Regions from separate parts of the Candidatus Merdisoma sp. HCP28S3_D10 genome, predicted to be linked through region 2. Evidence: a T-box and tRNA genes for the amino acid it is inferred to sense, from the RefSeq annotation. Region 2 holds a T-box; the other holds one or more tRNA genes.

Region 1 (10,890 bases), on a different contig from region 2:
GCGCTGCATCTTCTGTGCCTGCTTCATCAGGTTGTTCATATTGCCGGGCATGCCCATGCCTCCCGGAAATCCACCTCTTTTTGCCATTTTTTACTCCTCCTTATTCGTCTTCAAATTCAATTTCTGTATGAATGACCTGTTCGATGTCAATCGCTCCCACCTCACTGTGGGGGTCATTTTCCATACAGGCTACCAGAATCTCCATGTCCTTTCCGGTATCCTGCAGGATTACATGTTTTATCTCCTGAAGGTGTCTGGTCTCCTTCAGAAATGCCTCGCCGGTAGGCGTCGCCGCTATAATGCCAAGCTTTCCGTCGCCAACGGCCTTCAGCTGCGCGCCCTTCAGATAGGTACGCAGCAGCGGATGCAGGCGGTTCAGCACATTGTGCCAGTTCTTCACCACATTCTGGACGTCCTCGGGCAAAGATTTCGGTGCCGGTGCCTCCGGCGCGGGCTTCTTCGGCTCTGCGGCCGCGTCCCGGGGAGCTTCGCCGTTCTGCCAGCCGCCTCCATAGGAAACGGCTCCGTTTTTCAGCTCTTCCATTTTTGCCTCGAATTCCTGCTCCAGCACGCGGATGCGATCCAGAAGCACATCTGTGTTCGTCTCCATGGCCGGACGGCACAGCTTGATGAAGGCCACCTCCACCTGAACCCGCTTCTGGGACGCATAGCGGATCTGTCCGCCCAGCTCCGAGAAAATACGGATATAGCGCATCAGGGTGTCATCCTCGATCTGCAGAGCCTCCTCTTTCAGGCGGGCCAGGTTCTCGGTGGACACATCCAGAATATCTTCCATATTATCATTGCTTTTCAGAAGCAGCAGATTCCTGAGATACCAGGTAAAGTCGGTCACAAACTGTCCCAGCTCCCGGCCCTGGATCACCAGCTCCTCAATCTCCGCCATGACGCCGGGCAAATTCCGTTCCAGCGTCATTCGCAAAAGCTTGCTGTAAACTTCGGTATCCACCGCTCCCAATACATCCAGCACATGATCATAGGTCAGCTTCTGGTTTAGATAAAAAGCAATGCACTGATCCAGAAGGCTTAAGGCGTCTCGCATAGAGCCGTCTGCGGCCTTGGCGATGTAGCGCAGGGCCTTCTCCTCGGTCTCCACGCCCTCTTTTTCCGTCAGCTCCTGCAGTCTGGCGGTAATGGTGTCCGCCGTAATCCGCCGGAAATCATACCGCTGGCACCGGGACAGAATCGTCACCGGAATCTTGTGGGCCTCTGTGGTCGCTAGAATAAAGATGACATAGGAAGGCGGCTCCTCCAGGGTTTTTAAGAGCGCATTGAAGGCCCCGATGGAGAGCATATGCACCTCGTCAATGATGTAGACCTTGTATTTTCCCTCTGTGGGCGAATAAGCCACCTCGTCCCGGATCTCACGAATGTTGTCCACGCCGTTGTTGGAGGCTGCGTCGATTTCTATCACATTCATGGAAGTGCCTGCCGCTATAGAGCGGCAGGCCGCGCACGTTCCGCAGGGATTGCCATCCACCGGGTGTTCACAGTTCACCGCCCGGGCAAAGATTTTCGCAACCGTTGTTTTTCCGGTACCGCGGGTACCACAAAACAGGTAGGCATGTCCGATTCTGTCTGCTTTAATCTGATTTTTTAATGTAGTTACAATGTGATCCTGTCCCCGGACATCTCCAAACTCTGTAGGCCGGAACTTCCGGTAGAGGGCCATATACGACATATATGATATCCCTTTCCTGATTAATCTCCGAAGCTGATGCCAATCATCTTTGCTTCTGATATGATAGAAGAATTCGGGTCTACAAACTTCAGCTTACCCGCAGACTCCTCCAGCGGAATCCGCTGGCACTCTCCATTTACAATACCAATCATGCATCCGTATACCTCGTCTACGATGGCCTGTGCAGCCGCCGCGCCCAGTCTGGTGGACAGGACCCGGTCGTAGGGGCAGGGACTTCCGCCCCGCTGGGTATGTCCCGGAACCGTGACGCGGACCTCGGTGCCCAGACGCTTGGTCAGCTGATCCGCGATCTCATAGGACACGGTCGGATACTTGTAGGTCTCCATGAATTTCTTCAAATCCTTCTTGCTCATTTCGGCGCGCTCCTTGGGAATCGCGCCCTCTGCCACCGCCAGAATGGTGAAGCCCTTCTTCTGCTTATTGCGGGCCTCTATGGCCTGGCAGATACTGTCGATGCTGTAGGGGATCTCCGGAATCAGAATGATATCCGCTCCTCCGGCGATACCTGCGTGCAGGGTCAGCTGTCCTACCTTGTGTCCCATAACCTCCACGATGAATACACGGCCGTGGGAGGCTGCCGTAGTATGGATACAGTCGATGCAATCCGTAGCGATATCCACTGCGCTCTGGAAACCAAAGGTCATATCCGTGCCCCAGATATCGTTATCAATGGTCTTCGGCATATGGATAATATTCAGACCCTCCTCCCTAAGAAGGTTGGCAGTCTTCTGGGTTCCGTTTCCACCCAGAATCACCAGGCAGTCCAGACGCAGCTTATGGTAGGTATGCTTCATGGCCTCTACCTTGTCCAGTCCGTTTTCATCCGGCACCCGCATCATTTTGAAGGGCTGGCGGGAGCTTCCCAGGATAGTTCCGCCCTTGGTCAGAATTCCCGAAAAATCTCTCGGGGTCAGCATCCGGTAATTTCCGTAAATCAGACCCTTATAGCCTTCCTCAAAGCCGTAAAGCTCTACCTCATCCAGTGCGTTGCATACACCCTTTACGATTCCGCGCATTGTAGCATTCAGCGCCTGACAATCTCCGCCGCTGGTCAGCATTCCGATTCTTTTCATATTGCACGCCTCCATGATTATATTTTCTATTCCAGTTCACCATGGCAACTGCCTGGCGATAGTTATCTTTAGTGTAGCATAAGTTCGGAATTCTCACAAGGAGGAAGTGAGCTGTGCTATGGTTTTAAAAGTGCCTGCCGCACACCCAGGGTTCCGCCATGTTTCAGGACATAGGCTTCATATTCCTGCGCCTCTTCTTTCCGGCGACTCCTGTAGAATTCATAGGGAACATACCGGATTCCCTCGTCAGCCAGACGGAGCAGCTTCTCGCTGTCGCAGTCCTGATAAAGAATCGCCCGGAAAGCATTGACATTCCGGTAGCTTTGGACTCCCTCTGCTATGAATGTAAGCAGAGCGGAAAGGGCAATGAGCAGATACATAATCCAGGTTTTATCAAAAAACCGGCCATTTACCCGGTAAGTAAAGAAAAGCAGTGTCTCCCGATGAGGAAACGGTGCGCCCAGAAAGCGACTCACCAGAATCATCAGCACGGCAATCAGACCGAGATAAAGGAGTATGGCTTGTTTTTTCAGTCGTTTCAGATTTTTATAATAAGCAGTTAATTCTTTCATCCTGTTCACCTCCGGATTCATTATACAGCATTTCCGGAAAGAAAGCGTGTTTTTCATGTGAAAACGGGTTCAAACCCAGCGTTGCCGGCTTGTACCCGTTTTTTTACTGTTAGAACTCAGTGTATACGATATGGTTTCTTACAACTTTTAAAGAACGCTATCTGGGAACATATCTCAGACAGGTAATCGTTCCGTCCGGATTCAGCGTATAGGTCTCCACCCAGGCATCGTCCATGGCGGCCGTATGTTTTTCCATGATGACACTCATTCCGGCGCCGTCCGGGAAATATTCTTTCATAATTGCAGCAGCCGTATCCGCGTCAGCCAATGTTTCTCCGGATTCCTCAAAGATAAATTCCTCTGCGGTAACGGTTTTTCTGGAGTCTTCCACCGGTTTGGCTTTTTCATTTATATTTTCCGTCGTAAGGCTATTGAGCCACCGGTCGCCCTCCGATAATATCCAAAGATATCCTCCGTTCGATTCTGAATCATTGATGTCGGTGATAATTCCGGAAGCTTTTACAGAATCTGCTTTTGCAGTGTTTACCGGCAAGTCAAACAGGGCATTTACCCCTTGATAGGTCTCGCTCCTGAGTATTTCACCGGTATCCGTATCATAGATGTATGCCTGATTATTATACATATCGCCATCGGACACTCCCACATAGATGCCGCAGTCCGCAAAGTATTCCACATTGTCAATCTCCACCAGCCGGTACTGGATCCCGTCTGAGACAAAGCAGGTAACGCCGCCGCTTAAGGTATAGGCATTATATTTTTCCGGGTTGAGGCCATGAATATAGGGGGATACAAAAAATTGTGTGCGCTCGAAGTCGTCGCTCTGCACATCCGGCATAGGCTTTCCGTCTGCGTAGGCGATAGCTACCGCAATATAGGTCCTGTCTCCATCCACATTGCCCTGATCATCCTTGGATAAATGTTCGGAGATTTCGTTGCCGGAGACCACACCCAGAAGTGTGATATCATAATCACTGCAGTGCTGTGTCTCATATTCTGAAAGCCAATTGCTCTGCTCAAAATGCGAAGCCAGCTGCTCGTCCGCATTGGCCATTGCCACGTCCCTGGCAGAGAGATAGCGCCAGGCAGCAAAGACAATAACAGATGAGGCTATGAGAAGTGCTGCCACAGCCACTGCTGCCGGAAGGTGCCTCCGATTTTTTATCGTTCTTCTTAGAACAGTTTTATGAGTTACAGATGAACTTCTTATCTTTCTCTTCATTTTCAAATCGTCCTCCTTAATTTCAGGAATAAGGGCCTGCTTTAAAAGCTGCTCCAGTCTCTCATCGTTCATAACCGAGTGCCTCCAATCTGGCTTTTAATAAATTTTTCGCCTTTCTGAGCCTTGTTTTTACCGTCCCCTCCGGAATGTGCAGAATTTCTGCTATTTCAGAGATCCGCATATCGGCAGAATAAAACAGGTAAACGGGCAGCTTATATTTCTCAGGCAAAGCGGCAACAACACCTCGTACCGTCTCCAGTTCATTTTGCTGCAAAAGCTCCTGCTCCGGGGAAATGACACTGGCCTGAGCCAGACACTGCCAGCCGGTATCTTCCAGCGCCTCCACACTTTCCATAGGAAGTATGCGGTTTCTGGCGGCGTATTTTCTTCTGCTGTTTTTCCAGAGAAACAAGGCTGTGGATAAGGCATAACTTTTCGTGTGCGGGCCAAGCAGTAATGTCTGCTTTTTTTCAGTCAGCTTCAGCATGGTATCCTGATACAGATCGTCTCCTGCCTCGCTTCCGCCGGCAGTCATCCGGCAAAAGCGCAGAATATCACAGCCATATGTAAGGATAAACTGCTCGATTTCATGATCATTCATAAATGGTTATCCTTTTACCTTTCTTCTTTAAGTCGACTTATAAGAATTTTATCTTACACTTATAGAATGTAGTGAAGCACCAAAATGGTTTTCTTTTATATAAATCAGATCTTCTGTACCATAACACAGGCAGGCGATTTTGAAATCCCGCTCTTGAAATGCACCGGAAAATATATTATACTATTAGTCACTGGTTCTCAGCAATGGAGGAGTACCCAAGTGGCTGAAGGGTCTGGCTTCGAACACCAGTAGGTCGGTAGCACCGGCGCGAGGGTTCAAATCCCTCCTCCTCCGTTTCTTTATAGCAAAAAGCAAGACAGGACGTATCCTGAATTTCCATGATACAGTCCTGTCTTGCTTTTTATTGTTTTTCCGTAATCCCGTCTATGTGAAAACCGCCGCCGCTTTTCTTATTTTAATCTATCCAGCAGCTCCTGCACCGTCTGGTTGTATACCGGATGCCGCACCCAGGGCGCGATCTGTGCCAACGGAATCAGCACGAAATCCCGCTTGTGCATCTCGATATGGGGAATATGAAGCTCCTCGTCATCGAGAATCAGGTCGTCGTACAATAGAATATCCAGATCCAGCGTCCGGGGACCCCAGTGGATCACGCGGACCCGGTTGGCCTCCTGCTCCAGCTCGTGGAGACGATCAAGGAGCTCATGGGGCGGCAGGATAGTCCGGATCTTCATGACGCTATTCAGGAATTCGTCCTGCTCCGTGTAGCCATAGGGCTCGGTGGCCAGATAATCGGCCACTGTCTCTACGATACAGCCTTTCGTGAGCTGCAGTCCAAGCACGCTCATGTCCAGATAAGCTTTTTTGTCGCCCATATTGGAACCCATGGCGATGTAGGCGGTATGCCAGCCCCGCTCAATGGAGACAGACACAGTCTCCAGAGGCAGTCCCACCGGAGCCCAGGGCTTTTTAATCTCCAGCTCCACCTTTTCCAGATGGGGAATCTGCAGAAGCATGGCTTCCGCCAGCTGCTCCACCACCGTTTCCAGCAGCTTCCAGGTGTGCTCCTGAACAAATTTTGTGATAAACTGGCTGACCTCACCGTAATGAATGGAGGCAGTCAAATCGTCCGTCTTCCCCGCCTTCCGGGTGGAGGTGTAAAGGGTTGCGGAAATGACAAATTTCTGTCCCAGCTTATTTTCCTCCGGGAATACGCCGTGATTGGCAAATATTTCGAGATTTTTGATCTGTATTTTATCCATTTAGTTCTCTCCTGCTTTCAGAATCGCCTCGGTCATCCGGATGGTGCGCTGATTTTCTTTAATGTCGTGAACCCGGACAAAGGCGTACTTTTTCATCACAGCCATCACGGTCGTCACCAGGGTTCCCTCTACTCTCTGATCCGCCGGCAGATCCAGAGTCAGACCGATCACGGATTTACGCGATGTGCCAAGCAGCATGGGGTATCCCAGCTCATGGAACCGCTCCATATGTAAAATGGTCTCCAGATTCTGCTCGTAATTTTTTCCAAAGCCTACGCCCGGGTCAAGGATAATCTTATCGTCAGCGATACCTGCTTCCTTCGCAAGCTTTACGCACTCCGCGGTTTCCCGGAGCATATCCGGGTAGAAATCCTGATACTCTGTGTTGTTCTTATTGTGCATCAGACAGCAGGCCACTCCGGTGCGGGCAATGAGTCCGGCCATCTCCGGATCGTATTTGAGCCCCCAGATATCATTGACCAGATCGGCTCCCGCTTCAATGGCTGCCGCCGCCACCTTCGCCTTGTAGGAATCAATGGATACGGGTACGTCAAAACGGGCTTTCACTGCCTCGATGACCGGGGCTACCCGCTCGATTTCCTCCTCTTCGGTAATCTGTTGGTGGCCGGGACGGGTAGACTCGCCGCCGATATCCAGAATGGCGGTGCCCTCGCGGATCATCTCCTCCGCATGAGCCAGAGCCGCGTCCATATGGTTCCATTTTCCGCCGTCGGAAAAGGAATCCGGGGTTACATTCAGGATTCCCATGATATAGGTTTTATTTTTTACATCAAATTCTTTGGTTCCGATTCTCATACCTTTTCCCCTTATATCTTATACTTTAATTTCCAGATTTTTCTTCTCCTCCGGCCAGTTGCAGTCTGTCTGGGCCGGACACAGAAAGCAGCTCCGCGACAGCTTATCCGCCCGGTAAAACAATCCCGGCAGATCCCTCGCGTCGCTTTGGGTACGGTGACTTCCGATGAGCTTCAGCACTTCGGCGCTCTCGCCTTCCGAGAAACCACAGTCCTGCAATATGGGCTTTGCCAGCCTCACGCCTGCCTCGTCGTGGGGCGTCCCATTTTCATATTGAAGGTATCTGCCCATATCGTGCAGAAGTCCGGCCGCATAGATGATTTCCTTATCGGCTTCTACCCCCTGTTCCAGGGCAAGCAGGTAGGTCAGGCGGGCTACACTGAGAAAATGCTCCGGCGTATGGCGGCAAAATTCCCGCTCTGCCTCGTAGGCCGTCAGCTTCCCCAAAGCCTCCTGATAGGCCGGGTGGTTCCAGATCCGGTTTACGCGCTCCATGCCGCCCATTACTGGCGCACCATGCTCAGGAAGCGGTTCTGCAGCTCAAAATTGTTCTCAAAGCAGCCGGTGGTCACCATGGTGACGGTCTTGCTGCCGGGCTTTTTGATGCCGCGCATGGTCATACACATGTGCTCAGCCTCCAACATGACGATAACGCCCTGGGGATCCAGGCTTTCCTCCAGCGCGTCCGCGATCTGGGACGTGAGCTTTTCCTGAATCTGAGGTCTTCTGGCAAATACATCTACGGTACGGGCCAGCTTGCTTAAGCCTACTACCTTACCGTTCGGTATATACCCGATATGCGCTTTTCCGTAAAAGGGGAGTAAATGATGTTCGCACACGGAATAGAAGGTGATATCCTTCTCTACTACGATGTCGTTCCGCTCGACTGTGAATTGTTTTTTCAGATGCACCGACGCATCCTCGTACAGGCCGCCGTAGATCTCAGCGCACATACGCGCAATCCGATCCGGCGTCTCCAATAAGCCTTCTCTTGTTACGTCCTCGCCGATTCCCTCCAGCATAAGCTGGACTCCGGCCTTGATTTTCTCATAATCCATCATAAAAACAGCACCTCCAGGCTGTGACAGAACATATGACGAAAATATCCCTTCACAATATGAGACGCTGTTTATGAATCTTATATTGCTGCAACGGGTGCGGTCTCCATACCGTAAGACGAACTTTTCGTTTCGGCGGCAACTCCCCATCCGCTGAACACTTGACGCATGAAAACCTATTTTGCATATTATTCTATTGTTAAAATTTGTTATCAAGGGGATTATAGCATATACAGAGACTTCTGTATATAGATTTTTGTTTATATTTTGGATGAAAAAAAAGCGGGTGATGGGGTGCTAGGTGCCAGTGGCACCTGTTTAGCACCGACCGGAGCGGAGCGGAGAACGAACCGAAGGTTCGATTCACATCACCTTCTCTACTTAAATTTGAGCATAAAAATAAGCGGGTGATGGGAATCGAACCCACGTATCCAGCTTGGAAGGCTGGTGTTCTACCATTGAACTACACCCGCAGACGCTATGAGAATATTTACATGGAAACACCATGATCACTAGGCTCGAGAATACCTCGCCAAGTGCTCAATACATGCCCAGAACCGGAATCGAACCAGTGACACGAGGATTTTCAGTCCTCTGCTCTACCAACTGAGCTATCTGGGCCTCTTGCTTTCACACATTTTATTTTCATGTGTCGCAACAGTGATATTCTACTCTATCAAAATAATTTTGTCAAGCAATTTTTTATAACTTGTGGACAGGAATTTATAGTATCTTCCTTATCAGGAAGCATAATTCCAGGTATAGGAGAAAATATGGGCGCCGATGACCAATCCGCTTAAGGACGGATAATTCGCATACGTCCGGAAAAACGTCCGGTTTCCCACATTGGACTCCCCGGCGATGGCCCGGTTAGCCGCGTTGTAGCAGGATTCGGTGACAGATCCCGCCCCATCGGTGAGCATCAGATCGAAACGCCCGGAGGTAACCGGCGAAAACTGACCGGAAGCCCGGATCACACTCATAATATCCCCCTGGGCAAAACGGGGATCCCGGATCCGGTTCATCACCACCGCGCCTACCGCCAGCTGGCCTTCCGCCCCCTGGTTGCCTGCCTCACAGTAAATCAGCGTAGCCAGAGCCTTTATCTCGTCCTCGCTGGCGCTGTACGCGCCGTACTGCACGTACTCCAGCTCCGTAGTCCGCACTCCGGTCACATCGCCCAGAGATCCGACTATTTCCGCTGCCTTGGCCGCCTCAATCTGGGCCTCGATTTTCTTTTTCTCCGCGATCAGCTGCTTCAGCACCTCCTGCTGATTCGCCAGGGTATTGCTCTTGCCGTCGATATCCGCCTGGGCTGCCGCTATGTCATTTACATGCTTACTGATTTTCCCGGAGGTACTGCTGGCCAGAGCCGATACCTCCTTCTGCTTCTTCTCCACAGAAGCCTGCATCTCGTCCAGCGCCTCTTTTTCCGCCTCCAGCTTCTCTTCCTGCTCCTGGATCTCCGCCTTGTGGGCCGCATAAGCCTCCAGCATATCCCGGTCATACTCGGAAATCCGCTCCGCGTAATCGGCGCGGTTCAGCGCGCTGGCAAAATCACCGGATTCCAGCAGAATTTCGATAAAAGAGCTCCTGGGATTCTCATACATATACTGAATCCGGGCCTTCATATCTGCGTACTGCTTCTCTTCGGTATTCTTCGCTTTCTCCAGATCCTCCTGGGTCTTCGCAATCTCCTCCTGCTTACTGGCAATCTGCTTATTCAGCTCGGAAATCTGGCTTTCCAGACCGGAATACTGCTTATTCAGATCCTTCAGGTAATCCTCCATCTGGGATTTGGCCTCCTGGAGCCGATCCTTCTTATCCTTTGTGGCGTCGATCTCGTTCTGGGTCTTGTCGATCTCGTTCTGCGTCTTATCGATCTCGTTCTGAATGTTATCCACGTCGCTCTGATCCGGAACGGCATAGGACGTAAACCCAAGCGTCAGCGCCAGGGCCACTCCTCCAAACCGATATGCCATTTTCAGAAGACGTGTATGCTTCATCTGTAAAATCCTCTATCTCCAGTCGTATTTCGTCAGGTATCCTTCCAGGCGCATACCCGGAAAATCGTTCTGGCGCAGCGCCTCGTAGAGCACAATCGCCACAGAATTGGACAGGTTCAGGGAACGGGTGTCTCCCAGCATGGGAATCCGGATAGCGCGCTCCTGATTTTCCAGAAGAAGTTCCTCCGGAATTCCGGCGCTTTCCTTGCCGAACATGATATAGCAGTCCGGTTCAAACGTTGCCTCCGTATAAACCTTCTGTCCCTTGGTGGTTGCCATATAAGGTCTTGCACCGGGGTTCCGGCGCAGGAAGTCCTCATAGTTTACATAAGTTGTCACATCCAGCTGCGGCCAGTAGTCCATACCGGCCCGCTTCAGATCTTTTTCGCTCAGGCGGAAGCCCAGGGGCTCAATCAGGTGCAGACGGGTGCCCGTCGCTACGCAGGTTCTTCCGATGTTGCCTGTATTGGCCGGTATCTCCGGCTCCAGAAGTACGATGTTCAGTGCCATTTATTTCGCTCCCTTTTCCGCCCGCAGCTTCTCCACAAAACGGGCTAGACGGCTGGTTGCCTCCTTCAGAT
Region 2 (10,890 bases):
GACTAACTCGGAAAATATCCTCCGGGCGCTGGATCATTATCAGCAGCAGCTCTCCCGCCTCCGGGCAGAGCTCATTGGAAAGGAAGCCGGAAAGATTCATGACTTTTTTGCCGTCTCCCGGGATTACCGCAATTCCATTCCCGAGGCTTCCATGGGCCCGTTAAAGAAAAACTACGCCTTTTACTGCGATATGGTGGACGAGGCGGGCGGTATCGCTACCCTGGCTACCATTCTGGCATCCGGCGGCATCAGCCTGAAGAATATCGGTATCATTCACAACCGGGAGTTCGAGGAAGCCGTGCTTCGGGTAGAGCTTTATGAAGAGGATGCATACAAAAAAGCGGTAGAGCTTCTTCGCAGATACCACTACACCATTTATGAACGTTAGGAGAACCCTTATGAAATTCACACGCACACAGCGTTTACGCGGCGAAATTACCATTCCCGGAGACAAATCCATCTCCCACCGGGCCGTTATGTTCGGTTCCCTGGCGGAGGGCACTACAGAGGTTACCGGATTCTTAAGGGGCGCGGACTGTCTCTCCACCATCGACTGCTTCCGCCGCCTGGGTATCACGGTTGAGGATAAGAACGAGCGGATTCTGATCCATGGCCGGGGACTTCACGGTCTTTCCGCGCCGGAGCAGCTTCTGGACGCCGGAAACAGCGGCACAACCACCCGCCTGATTTCCGGTATTCTGAGCGGCCAGAATTTCGAAACCACCCTGACCGGAGACGCTTCCATCCAGAAACGGCCCATGGGTCGAATCATGGAACCCTTAAGCCAGATGGGCGCTTCCATCGAAAGCATCCGCGGCAACGGCTGCGCGCCCCTGCGAATTCAGGGACGTTCCCTCCATGGCATTCACTATACCACAAAGGTAGCCTCTGCCCAGGTGAAATCCGCCATCCTTCTGGCCGGTCTTTACGCAGACGCTCCTACCAGCGTCACAGAACCTGCCCTGTCCCGGAACCATTCGGAGCTGATGTTATATTTCTTTGGCGCGGACGTGCGGACAGAGGGAACCACCGCCACCATTCAGCCAGAGCCAGAGCTTACCGGACAGAAGGTCAACGTGCCGGGGGATATCTCCTCTGCCGCCTACTTTATCGCGGCAGGCTGTATCACGCCGGATTCGGAGATCCTGATCCGAAACGTGGGAATCAATCCCACCCGGGACGGTATTCTAAAGATCTGCAGACTGATGAACGCCGATGTGACCCTTCTGAATGAAAATGCAGACAGCGGGGAACCCACCGCAGATCTGCTGGTCCGCACCTCCTCCCTCAAGGGCTGTACCATCGAAGGCGATCTGATCCCTACCCTCATCGATGAGCTTCCCATCCTTGCTGTGATGGCCTGCTTCGCAGAAGGCACCACCCTGATCCGGGACGCCGCTGAGTTGAAGGTCAAGGAATCCGACCGAATCGCAGTTATGACGGAAAATCTCACCGCCATGGGCGCTCACGTAACAGCCACCGAGGACGGTATGATCATCGAAGGCGGTTATCCGCTTCACGGAGCTGTTATCGACAGCCATCTGGATCACCGGATTGCCATGTCCTTTGCGATAGCGGCACTGAACGCGGACGGAGAAACCCGGATTCAGGGCGCGGACTGCGTCACCATCTCCTATCCCACCTTTTACAAAGATTTAGAAAAACTACAGCGATAGATAAGAGCGAGGCCACGGCCTCGCTCTTATTTGTTACATGTATATTTTCAATGTTATTTGATAAACATCGCGTCCCCGAAGCTAAAGAACCGATATCGCTCTCTTACTGCTTCTTCGTATGCCTTCATAATCTTTTCTTTATCTGCGAAAGCCGATACCAGCATCAGCAGGGTAGATTCCGGCAGATGGAAATTCGTAATCAGCGCGTCCATGATCTTAAACCGGTATCCGGGATAAATAAAGATTTCCGTCCAGCCGCTTCCCGCTTTCAGGATACCGTCTTCTCCGGTGGCAGACTCCAGGGTACGGCAGCTGGTGGTACCCACGCAGATCACGCGGCCGCCCGCAGCCTTTGTCTCATTGATTAGTCTGGCCTGATCCTCTTCCACCATATAAAATTCCGAATGCATATGATGCTGGGTTACATCGTCCACCTTAACCGGCCGGAAGGTACCCAGGCCCACATGCAGGGTTACATGCGCCAGTTTAATGCCCTTTTCCTGAATTTTTTCCAGAAGCTCCGGCGTAAAGTGAAGTCCCGCCGTCGGCGCTGCCGCAGATCCCTCATGCTTTGCGTACACGGTCTGGTAACGGTTTTTATCCTTTAACTGATGGGTGATATAGGGCGGCAGGGGCATCTGTCCCAGCTTATCCAGAATCTCTTCGAAAATACCGTCAAACTCAAACCGAATCAGACGATTTCCCTCATCCACCACTTCCAGGACCTCAGCCTTTAACAGGCCGTCGCCAAAATCAATGCGGGCTCCGGGTCTCGCCTTTTTTCCCGGCTTTACCAGAGTTTCCCACACATTGTCCGCCTTCCGCTTCAGAAGCAGCACTTCGATATGCGCGCCGGTATCCTCCTTGACGCCCATCAGACGGGCGGGAATTACCTTGGTATTATTGACTACCAGACAGTCTCCCGGATTCAGGTAATCGACGATATCCCGAAAAATCCGGTGCTCCACCTGTCCCGTTTTTTTGTCCAGCACCATTAAACGGGAGCTGCTGCGATCCTCCAGCGGATCCTGGGCAATCAGCTCCTGGGGTAAATCATAATAGAAATCACTTGTTTTCATGCTATTGTTCCTATCCTTTGAAAATTCTATTTACAAAAGTCCCATCAGAACTTTCTCTTCTTAAACCAGTACAGAATCGCGCCTACCACCACAATGCTCAGTATAATGACATACAGATAGCCAAACCGCATATTCAGCTCCGGCATAAATTTAAAATTCATACCGTACCAGCCAACGATCAGTGTCAGCGGCTGGAATATGATAGTCACCATGGTAAACAGCTTCATGGTATTGTTCAGATTGTAGTTCAGCGTAGCGTCCATGGCTTCCCGCAGATGAATCAGGTTATCGCAGAGCAGCTGGGTATTGTTGCTCAGACGCTCAGATTTGTCTGTGAAAATCTTAAAATAGCGAAGATCCTCTTCCTCAAACAAGTCATTTTCATTCTCCTGCAGGGATTCTCCGATATCAATAAGCTGCTCGTAATAATTCTTCAGTGTAGACAGCCGGTTCCGCAGATCGAAAATCTCTGTATTCAGCTCCGGATCCACCTTGCCGTTGACCACTTCCCGCTCCATGGCGATAATCTGCCGTTCCGTCATGACCAGACCCCGGTTGCCGCTGGACAAAAGACGCTCCAGCACACCGTAGATCACCTTCTCCATAGTAGCATTCTGACGGAACCGTCCGATGGCGTCCAGGAACATCTGACGGATGCTGTCCTCCTTGTCAATGATTTTCACCATAACAAACAGATTTTTCTTAATAAAAAAACCAATCCGGTTCCGGCGGGTGCTCAGATTCAGGATATCCACGATATTGATCATACCGAAGCTGAACTCATCGTATACATCCATACTGGTCCGGAAATGGGTAAAATCCGTCATACAGTCTTTCACCGCCACCTCCGAAAGGCCCAACTCCTGATAACAGCTTTTCAATTCATCCAGCGTCAGATACCCCACACAGATGTCATGGAAATCCAGCTGCTCCAGGCTGATTTCCCGGATTTCCTTATTGTGAATCGAATAAAACATATCCTTCCTCCGGTTCTTGTCCTTAAGCTTTTCTTGCCTGATTAAGAATCCGCATAACTCTCAGGCTGTGGTCCAGACGCCTGTCAAACTCTGCCCGGTCATTTCTTACGTAATAGTCCGTAAAGGCAGTCAGTTCTTCCGTGAAGGCATTCTCCCGGCAGGCCAGCTCATAATGCACCGGCTCCTTTTTATTTTCCTGATAACTGAACTCCTCAAAGCGTCCGGAATTCGAATGGCTGAAGATACAGCCCTTATCGCCCTCGATATTCACGGAAAGCGGCGCTCCGCAGTCCTTTGCCGCGATGCAGACACACTGAAAGCCCGGGTACTCCATTACCAGGATTCCCGAGGTATCCACTCCCTTTTCTATATTGGGGAAATAATGAACCGCCCTGGGTTCTCCAAAAAGCCCCGCCACAAAGTGGATATTGTAGATATTCAGATCCATCAGCGCGCCGCCCGCCTTCTCCGGATCAAAGACCGGCGCAATCTGTCCCCGTTTAAAAGCCTCGTAGCGGCTGGAATACTGGGAAAAATTCAGCTGCACAATCTTCACGTCACCCACACCCGGCAGAAGCTTTCGCACCTCTTCATAGTTGGCATTGTACTGATTGGTAATCGCCTCAAAAAGAATCAGCCCTTTTTCCCGGGCCAGAGCTGCCAGCTCCTCTGCCTCTTCACAGGTCACGGTAAAGGGCTTCTCCTGAATCACATGTTTTCCTGCCTCCAGCGCCTGCTTCGCAAAGGTGTAATGCAGATGATTGGGTACCGGCAGATATAATACGTCAATCTCCGGATCCGCAAGCAGCTTCTCATAGCTGTCATAGGCTGCCGGAATCTGATATTTCTCACAAAGCTCTTTTCGCTTCTCCTCTTTTCGCGCAAACAGAGCCGTCACTTCCATTGCAGGAATCCCGTCTGACGCCTCCAGAAACCAGGGCACTGTCATCCCTGCCCCAACGATACCTACCTTCATACATCATCCTCCTGTCCGAAATTGCTCACATAAAAATATTATAGCATGTCCGGGCCATTCTGTCAGCCAAAACAGGACATCGATCTTTTCAATCGATGTCCTGTAAAAGTTTTACAGTTTTATACTACTGACGAAGCTCTGCGTTCAGGCCCTCCAGACCCTTCAGGATCCGCTTCATAGCCGCGGAAATGTCGCTCTCCTCCAGCGTCTTATCTTTACCGCGGAATACGATAGAATAAGCCACGGACTTATAACCTTCCTTAATCTGGCTTCCCTCGTAGATGTCGAACAGCTGGAAGCTTTCCAGATAGCTGCCGCCCTTCTGCTCAATCACCTCTTCGATCTGGCCTGCCAGCACCTCCTTGGGGATCACCATGGAGATATCACGGGTTACTGCCGGGAACTTGGCAATTCCCTCATACTTACGACCAAAGGTCGCCATCTCCGTTACCACCGGCATATCCAGAACAGCCACATAAGCCCGCTCGCCGATGCCATAGGTGTCGGCAACCACCGGATGAACCTCACCCAGATAGCCCATCAGCTTGCCGTCATAATAGATATTGGCCTGACGTCCCGGATGGAGATAATTCTTACCGGCCTTCGGATCATAGTGTACACGGTCGCGCATACCCAGCTTATCGAAGAACTCCTCGATAACGCCCTTCATATTATAGAAATCGCCGTCGCCATACATACCCAGGGTGAACTGCATCCGCTCATCCGGAAGCTCCTGAAGCGGAAGCGCCTTCGCGATATAGATATTACCCATTTCGTACAGACGTACATTCTTATTTCTGCGATTGTAGTTCGTAGCCAGAGAAGTCAGCATACCATTCATGGAGGTAGTACGCATGATACTGAAATCCTCGCCCAGCGGGTTGGAAATCCGGATTGCCCGGCGCATGGGATCCTCCGCGTCAAGAAGCAGCTTATCAAATACCTTCGGGCTCTCAAAGGAATAAGTCATACCCTGGGAAAAGCCGCAGAACTCAGCGATATCTCTTGCCACAGCCTCCACGCGAAGCTTGAACGGAAGCTTACCTGTGGTAGCCTCTCCTCTCGGCAGTGTGGTCGGAATATTGTCGTAACCGAAGAAACGCGCTACCTCCTCTGCCACATCTGCCAGGCGGTGAATATCCTGCCGGAAGGTGGGCGCTACGATTTCATTGGTTTTCTCATCATAATCCAGCTCGACCAGCTTCAGATAATCCAACATCTGCTCTTTGCTGAGATCGGTTCCCAGAAGACCATTGATCTTATCCGCGTCAAAGGGCACTCTGGAAGGCTCGCTCTTTCCGTAATAAACGTCAACCATACCGTCTACCACTTCACCGGCTCCCAGCTCCTCAATCAGCTGGCAGGCACGATCGATGGCAGCCTGGGCATTGTTCGGATCCAGACCCTTTTCAAACTTACCGGAAGCATCGGTACGAAGACCGATACGCTTTGCGGAAAGGCGGATATTCACGCCGTCAAAGCAGGCAGCCTCAAACAGCATCGTCTTTACATGGTCTGTAATCATGGAATTCTCACCGCCCATGATACCTGCGATTCCCACAGCCTTCTCACCGTCGCAGATCATCAGAACATTCTCATCCATGGTACGCTCCTGGCCGTCCAAGGTCACGAACTTCTCGCCTTCCTCTGCCCGGCGCACCAGAATCTGATGACCCGCAATGGTATCCAGATCGTAGGCGTGCATGGGCTGACCATACTCTTCCATTACATAATTGGTGATATCCACGATATTATTGATGGGGCGGATACCGTTTACAGCCAGTCTGCGCTGCATCCACTGCGGTGAGGGAGCCAGCTTGATATTCTTGACCACTCTCGCGCAATAACGGGGGCAGAGATCCGCATCCTTTACATCTACCTTGATATAATCATTGACATCTCCGCCGGAGCCCTTTACGGTTACCACAGGCGGTACAAACTTCTTCCGGAAGGTCGCCGCTGCCTCTCTGGCTATACCGATGACACTGTAGCAGTCCACACGGTTGGAGGTAATCTCATATTCAAATACTACGTCGTCCAGACCCAGGGCGTGGATAGCGTTCTCGCCTACCACTGCGTCATCCGGGAAAATATAGATTCCGTATTCCGGCGCTTCCGGGTACATCTCCCGGCTCTGACCCAGCTCCTCGATGGAGCACATCATACCGTTGGACTCCACTCCGCGAAGCTTTCCCTTTTTAATCTTGATTCCGCCCGGAGTCATCTTGCCGTCATGTCCGCCTGCTACGCGGCCGCCGTCCAAAACTACCGGAATTTTCTGTCCTTCTTTGACATTGGGGGCGCCTGTAACGATCTGAATCGGCTCTGCCTCTCCGATATTAACCTGGCATACTACCAGCTTATCCGCGTCCGGGTGCTGCTCAATCTTCACGATCTGACCAATGATGATATTTTCCAGATCTGCGTCCAGTCTGGTGAAGCCCTCCACCTTCGTTCCGGAAAGTGTCATTGCATCTGTATATTCCTGCGCCGTTACATCCAGATCCGGCACATACGCTTTAATCCATGATAAAGATGTATCCATTGTTTTTCTCCCTCCTTAGAACTGTTTCAAGAAACGAATATCATTTTCGTATAACAGTCTCATGTCGTCAATCTCATACTTCAGCAACGCAATTCTCTCCAGACCTACGCCAAAGGCAAAGCCTGTGTACTCGTTGGGATCGATCCCACACATCTCCAGTACGTGAGGATGTACCATACCGCAGCCCAGGATCTCGATCCAGCCGCTGCCCTTGCAGAACCGGCAGCCCTTACCGCCGCATTTGAAGCAGCTTACATCTACCTCGGCGCTGGGCTCCGTAAACGGGAAATGATGGGGACGGAACTTGGTCTTCGTCTCGGCGCCGAACAGCTCCTTGGCAAACTCCTCCAGCGTACCCTTCAGATCCGCAAAAGTAACATTCTTGTCCACAACCAGACCTTCAATCTGATGGAAGGACGGGGAATGAGTTGCGTCCACCTCGTCAGAACGGAACACACGTCCCGGAGCGATCATACGGATCGGCAGCTTTCCTTGCTCCATCACACGGGCCTGGCAGGGAGAAGTCTGGGTACGCAGCACGATGTTTTTATTGATATAGAAGGTATCCTGCTCGTCCTTGGCCGGATGTCCTTCCGGAATATTCAGTTTTTCAAAATTGTAAAGGTCGTACTCGATCTCCGGTCCTTCTACCACCTCGTAGCCCATACCTACGAAGATACGCTCAACCTCCTCCAGGGCAATGGTATTCGGATGACGATGTCCTACATTGTTCTTCTTCGCCGGAAGCGTTACGTCGATAACCTCTGCCTTCAGCTTCTCCTCGCGAACCATGGCTTCCATCTTTGCCTTGGCTTCTTCCAGAACCCTTTCAATCTCTTCACGGGTCTCATTAACCAGCTGGCCTACCTTCGGTCTGTCCTCCGGAGCCACGTCCTTCATGCTCTTCAATACGCTGGTCAGTTCACCCTTTTTACCAAGAATGGCCACGCGAGCTTCATTCAATGTGTTCAGATTTTTCGCTTCCCGAATCTGCGCAATGGCATTTTCCCGGATTTTCTGCAGTTTTTCCTTCATTGTTCTCACCTTTCCTGAATTATTGGTTTTTGAGGGACGTGTACTCCAGGGCAGTTTCAGAAAGCTATCGCTTTCTGAAACTCGCGGCTTTCGCCGCATAGGCAATTTCAAAAGCAGACATTTGTGTGCAAGCACCCAACTGCCTGCTTTTGAAACTGCCTGCCCTTCTCAATGCAAACGCGCAAAAAAAGCTCCATCCCTACACAGTAGGGACGGAGCATATATTCCGCGGTACCACCCTGATTCCTGTCTCTTCATTTATCAGACAGGCTCTCATCTTCTGCGTAACGTGCAGGTTACGTCACCGCCTACCAAATCTCTTCAGCGATGCTGCTCCGGTGGGAATTTCACACTCTCTTCTGAACTTAAGCCCGCTCACAGCCGCTGACGGTCTCTCTCTGAAAGAAGAAGAAAGGTTACTGTGCACCTTCGTTGCATTTGTCATATCAAAGGTTATTTTAAACCTTTACGGGCGAAGATGTCAAGTACTTATTTGACAACGTAGGTACTCAACTTTCCACTTCACTTTTATAACAGTTCCTTTGTTTTCCGCGCAAGATATAACGGAATATTAGAAATGTATCCATCCTTCCGATAACCTCTTTTTGAAAAGCGCAACGCATATTTCGGTTCATGCTCTGCAATGTACCGTTTAAACGATGGTGCTGATTTATCTTCTCCGCCCTTCACTTCAACCGGGATAATCTCCGTCCCATATTGAAGCACAAAATCAATTTCTCTGTTTTTATCCGAATAATATCTGGGCTCCACCTCAAATTGTCCGCGAAGCTGCTGCAGAACAAAATTTTCTGTCAGCGGTCCTTTAAACTGATAGTCGTTTTTTAAAAGGATCGCACTATTATCAATTCCTGCCATAGTTTTCAGCATGCCTGTATCAAAAAGAAAAAGTTTAAACTGATCCAGCCTGTCAAACGCCGACAACGGATGCTCCATTCTGGAGACATTATAAACCCGATTCAGCATGCCAGCCGAAACGAGCCATTCAATCGCTTCTTCAAAGTCTCTCGCTCTGGCTCCCTCCCGTACTGCACCATACATAAACTTTTCATTTGGCTTGGCAAGCTGCGCCACGATACTGCGAAATACCATGAGGATTCGTCCACTATTGACCTTGCCGTTATGTTTAGAAAAATCATTTTCATAAACCTCTATCAATTCATGCTGAATACGCGAAACTTTGGCCGGATCTTTGTATTTTATCCAAGACGCAACACATTCCGGCATTCCGCCAATAATCAAATAATTATGATAGACCTCCAACAGTCGATTATGAAAAATTTCTTCTATCTGCTGCTCTTTCTGAATGCTCATATAATAAGCATACAGAGATGGCTCCGTCGCTTCCAGAAACTCATCAAAAGTCAGCGGGTAGATATCGAGTAAATTTACCATTCCAACCGGATAGGATTTTGGCTGCGCTAAAAGCGTTCCCAGCAGACTGCCTGCCGCAATCACATGATACTCATTGGCTTTTTCCTTAAAATACTTCAAGGAATTCAATGCTTCCGGGCACTCCTGTATCTCATCAAAGATAATCAATGTGGTACCCGGTTCAATCTTTTCACCCTGAATCATGGATAGTAATTCCAGAATTCTCTGTGGATTCTTATTAACCTCAAAAACAGACTTCAATTCATCTTCTTCATCAAAATTAAAATATGCAATCTTATCATAATAATTTCGGCCAAATTCCTTCATCAGCCAGGTCTTACCCACCTGCCTGGCACCTTTTAGCACCATAGGTTTACGATCTTCACTGGATTTCCAGTTTACCAGATCCTGTATTGCATTCCGTCTCAATAAAATCACCACCTAATTGTTGATGATACTAGTATTGCACATTTTTCTGGATTTTTCAATTTTATTTTTCACATTTTTCCAAGTTTATTTCGCCAAAAAATCGCATTTTTCTGTTTCTAAATAAGGATTTTATAGCAGTGCACGAATTTTGGTTCCTCGGTCAGGATGCGCTTTGAAAAGGTATCCTTCTTTTCAAACTCACCTCGATAGAAACGTTTGCAGTAGTTATCCAGCGTGTCATAACCGATTGCAAAGCAGGGACGCTGCTTGTTGTAAAAGTCGATGTAGCGCCGCAGGGTGGCCTTTACCCCTTCTCTTGTACGGCACTGATCTAACTGGAAATCCATATACAGTTCTTCTTTAATCCAGCCATTCAGTGCTTCGTTTACAGGGGTGTCCGTTGGTTTTCCCGCCCGCGACATAGAACGAATAATATTTGTGTCCAGTATTAGAGCATTGTATGCCATTGAGGCATAAACCGAGCCCTGGTCTGTATGGAGGATTGTCGGTTCCTCACGGCCCTTTAGCATTTCCACTACGTCTGCTAACCCATCTACATATTGATCTCGACCTCCTCGACGCTCAGACAGTTTCCATGTCAGGATTTGCTTTGTGAATACATCGAAGTAGAAAGTGACCTCAAAATAGAAAATCCAGAACTTCAATGTGGTCATATCCGAAACAATTACCTGGCGAGGACAATCTACGGTATCCCAAGTTGTGAAGATAAGATTTGGGTACAGATCTCGGACCTTTCTAGGACGATAATGCACCTGATGCT

The links. The T-box of region 2 lies ahead of pheS (phenylalanine--tRNA ligase subunit alpha). A T-box ahead of a tRNA ligase gene usually reads a tRNA of that ligase, here a tRNA-Phe.
Region 1: it encodes a tRNA-Phe, which carries the amino acid that the T-box ahead of pheS (phenylalanine--tRNA ligase subunit alpha) is inferred to sense. The anticodon was not compared.

What each region holds. Positions count from the first base shown of each region.
Region 1 is NZ_JBQHTG010000007.1:18,568-29,457, reverse strand. Features, by position in the region: gene ACTNCH_RS12605 (YbaB/EbfC family nucleoid-associated protein) at 1-87, opposite strand, end outside; gene dnaX (DNA polymerase III subunit gamma/tau) at 101-1,699, opposite strand; gene ACTNCH_RS12595 (6-phosphofructokinase) at 1,720-2,793, opposite strand; gene ACTNCH_RS12590 (hypothetical protein) at 2,910-3,365, opposite strand; gene ACTNCH_RS12585 (hypothetical protein) at 3,523-4,677, opposite strand; gene ACTNCH_RS12580 (RNA polymerase sigma factor) at 4,667-5,206, opposite strand; tRNA gene ACTNCH_RS12575 (tRNA-Ser) at 5,412-5,500, shown strand; gene folK (2-amino-4-hydroxy-6-hydroxymethyldihydropteridine diphosphokinase) at 5,617-6,429, opposite strand; gene folP (dihydropteroate synthase) at 6,430-7,245, opposite strand; gene ACTNCH_RS12560 (HD domain-containing protein) at 7,264-7,740, opposite strand; gene folE (GTP cyclohydrolase I FolE) at 7,749-8,306, opposite strand; THF riboswitch at 8,393-8,489, opposite strand; tRNA gene ACTNCH_RS12550 (tRNA-Gly) at 8,706-8,776, opposite strand; tRNA gene ACTNCH_RS12545 (tRNA-Phe) at 8,852-8,924, opposite strand; gene ACTNCH_RS12540 (cell wall hydrolase) at 9,044-10,309, opposite strand; gene ACTNCH_RS12535 (tRNA (cytidine(34)-2'-O)-methyltransferase) at 10,322-10,819, opposite strand; gene ACTNCH_RS12530 (aminotransferase class I/II-fold pyridoxal phosphate-dependent enzyme) at 10,820-10,890, opposite strand, start outside.
Region 2 is NZ_JBQHTG010000002.1:273,522-284,411, reverse strand. Features, by position in the region: gene ACTNCH_RS06485 (prephenate dehydrogenase/arogenate dehydrogenase family protein) at 1-388, shown strand, start outside; gene aroA (3-phosphoshikimate 1-carboxyvinyltransferase) at 399-1,676, shown strand; gene queA (tRNA preQ1(34) S-adenosylmethionine ribosyltransferase-isomerase QueA) at 1,730-2,755, opposite strand; gene ACTNCH_RS06470 (magnesium transporter CorA family protein) at 2,800-3,732, opposite strand; gene ACTNCH_RS06465 (Gfo/Idh/MocA family protein) at 3,755-4,708, opposite strand; gene pheT (phenylalanine--tRNA ligase subunit beta) at 4,833-7,253, opposite strand; gene pheS (phenylalanine--tRNA ligase subunit alpha) at 7,269-8,288, opposite strand; T-box leader at 8,494-8,730, opposite strand; gene ACTNCH_RS06450 (ATP-binding protein) at 8,817-10,109, opposite strand; gene ACTNCH_RS06445 (transposase) at 10,226-10,890, opposite strand, start outside.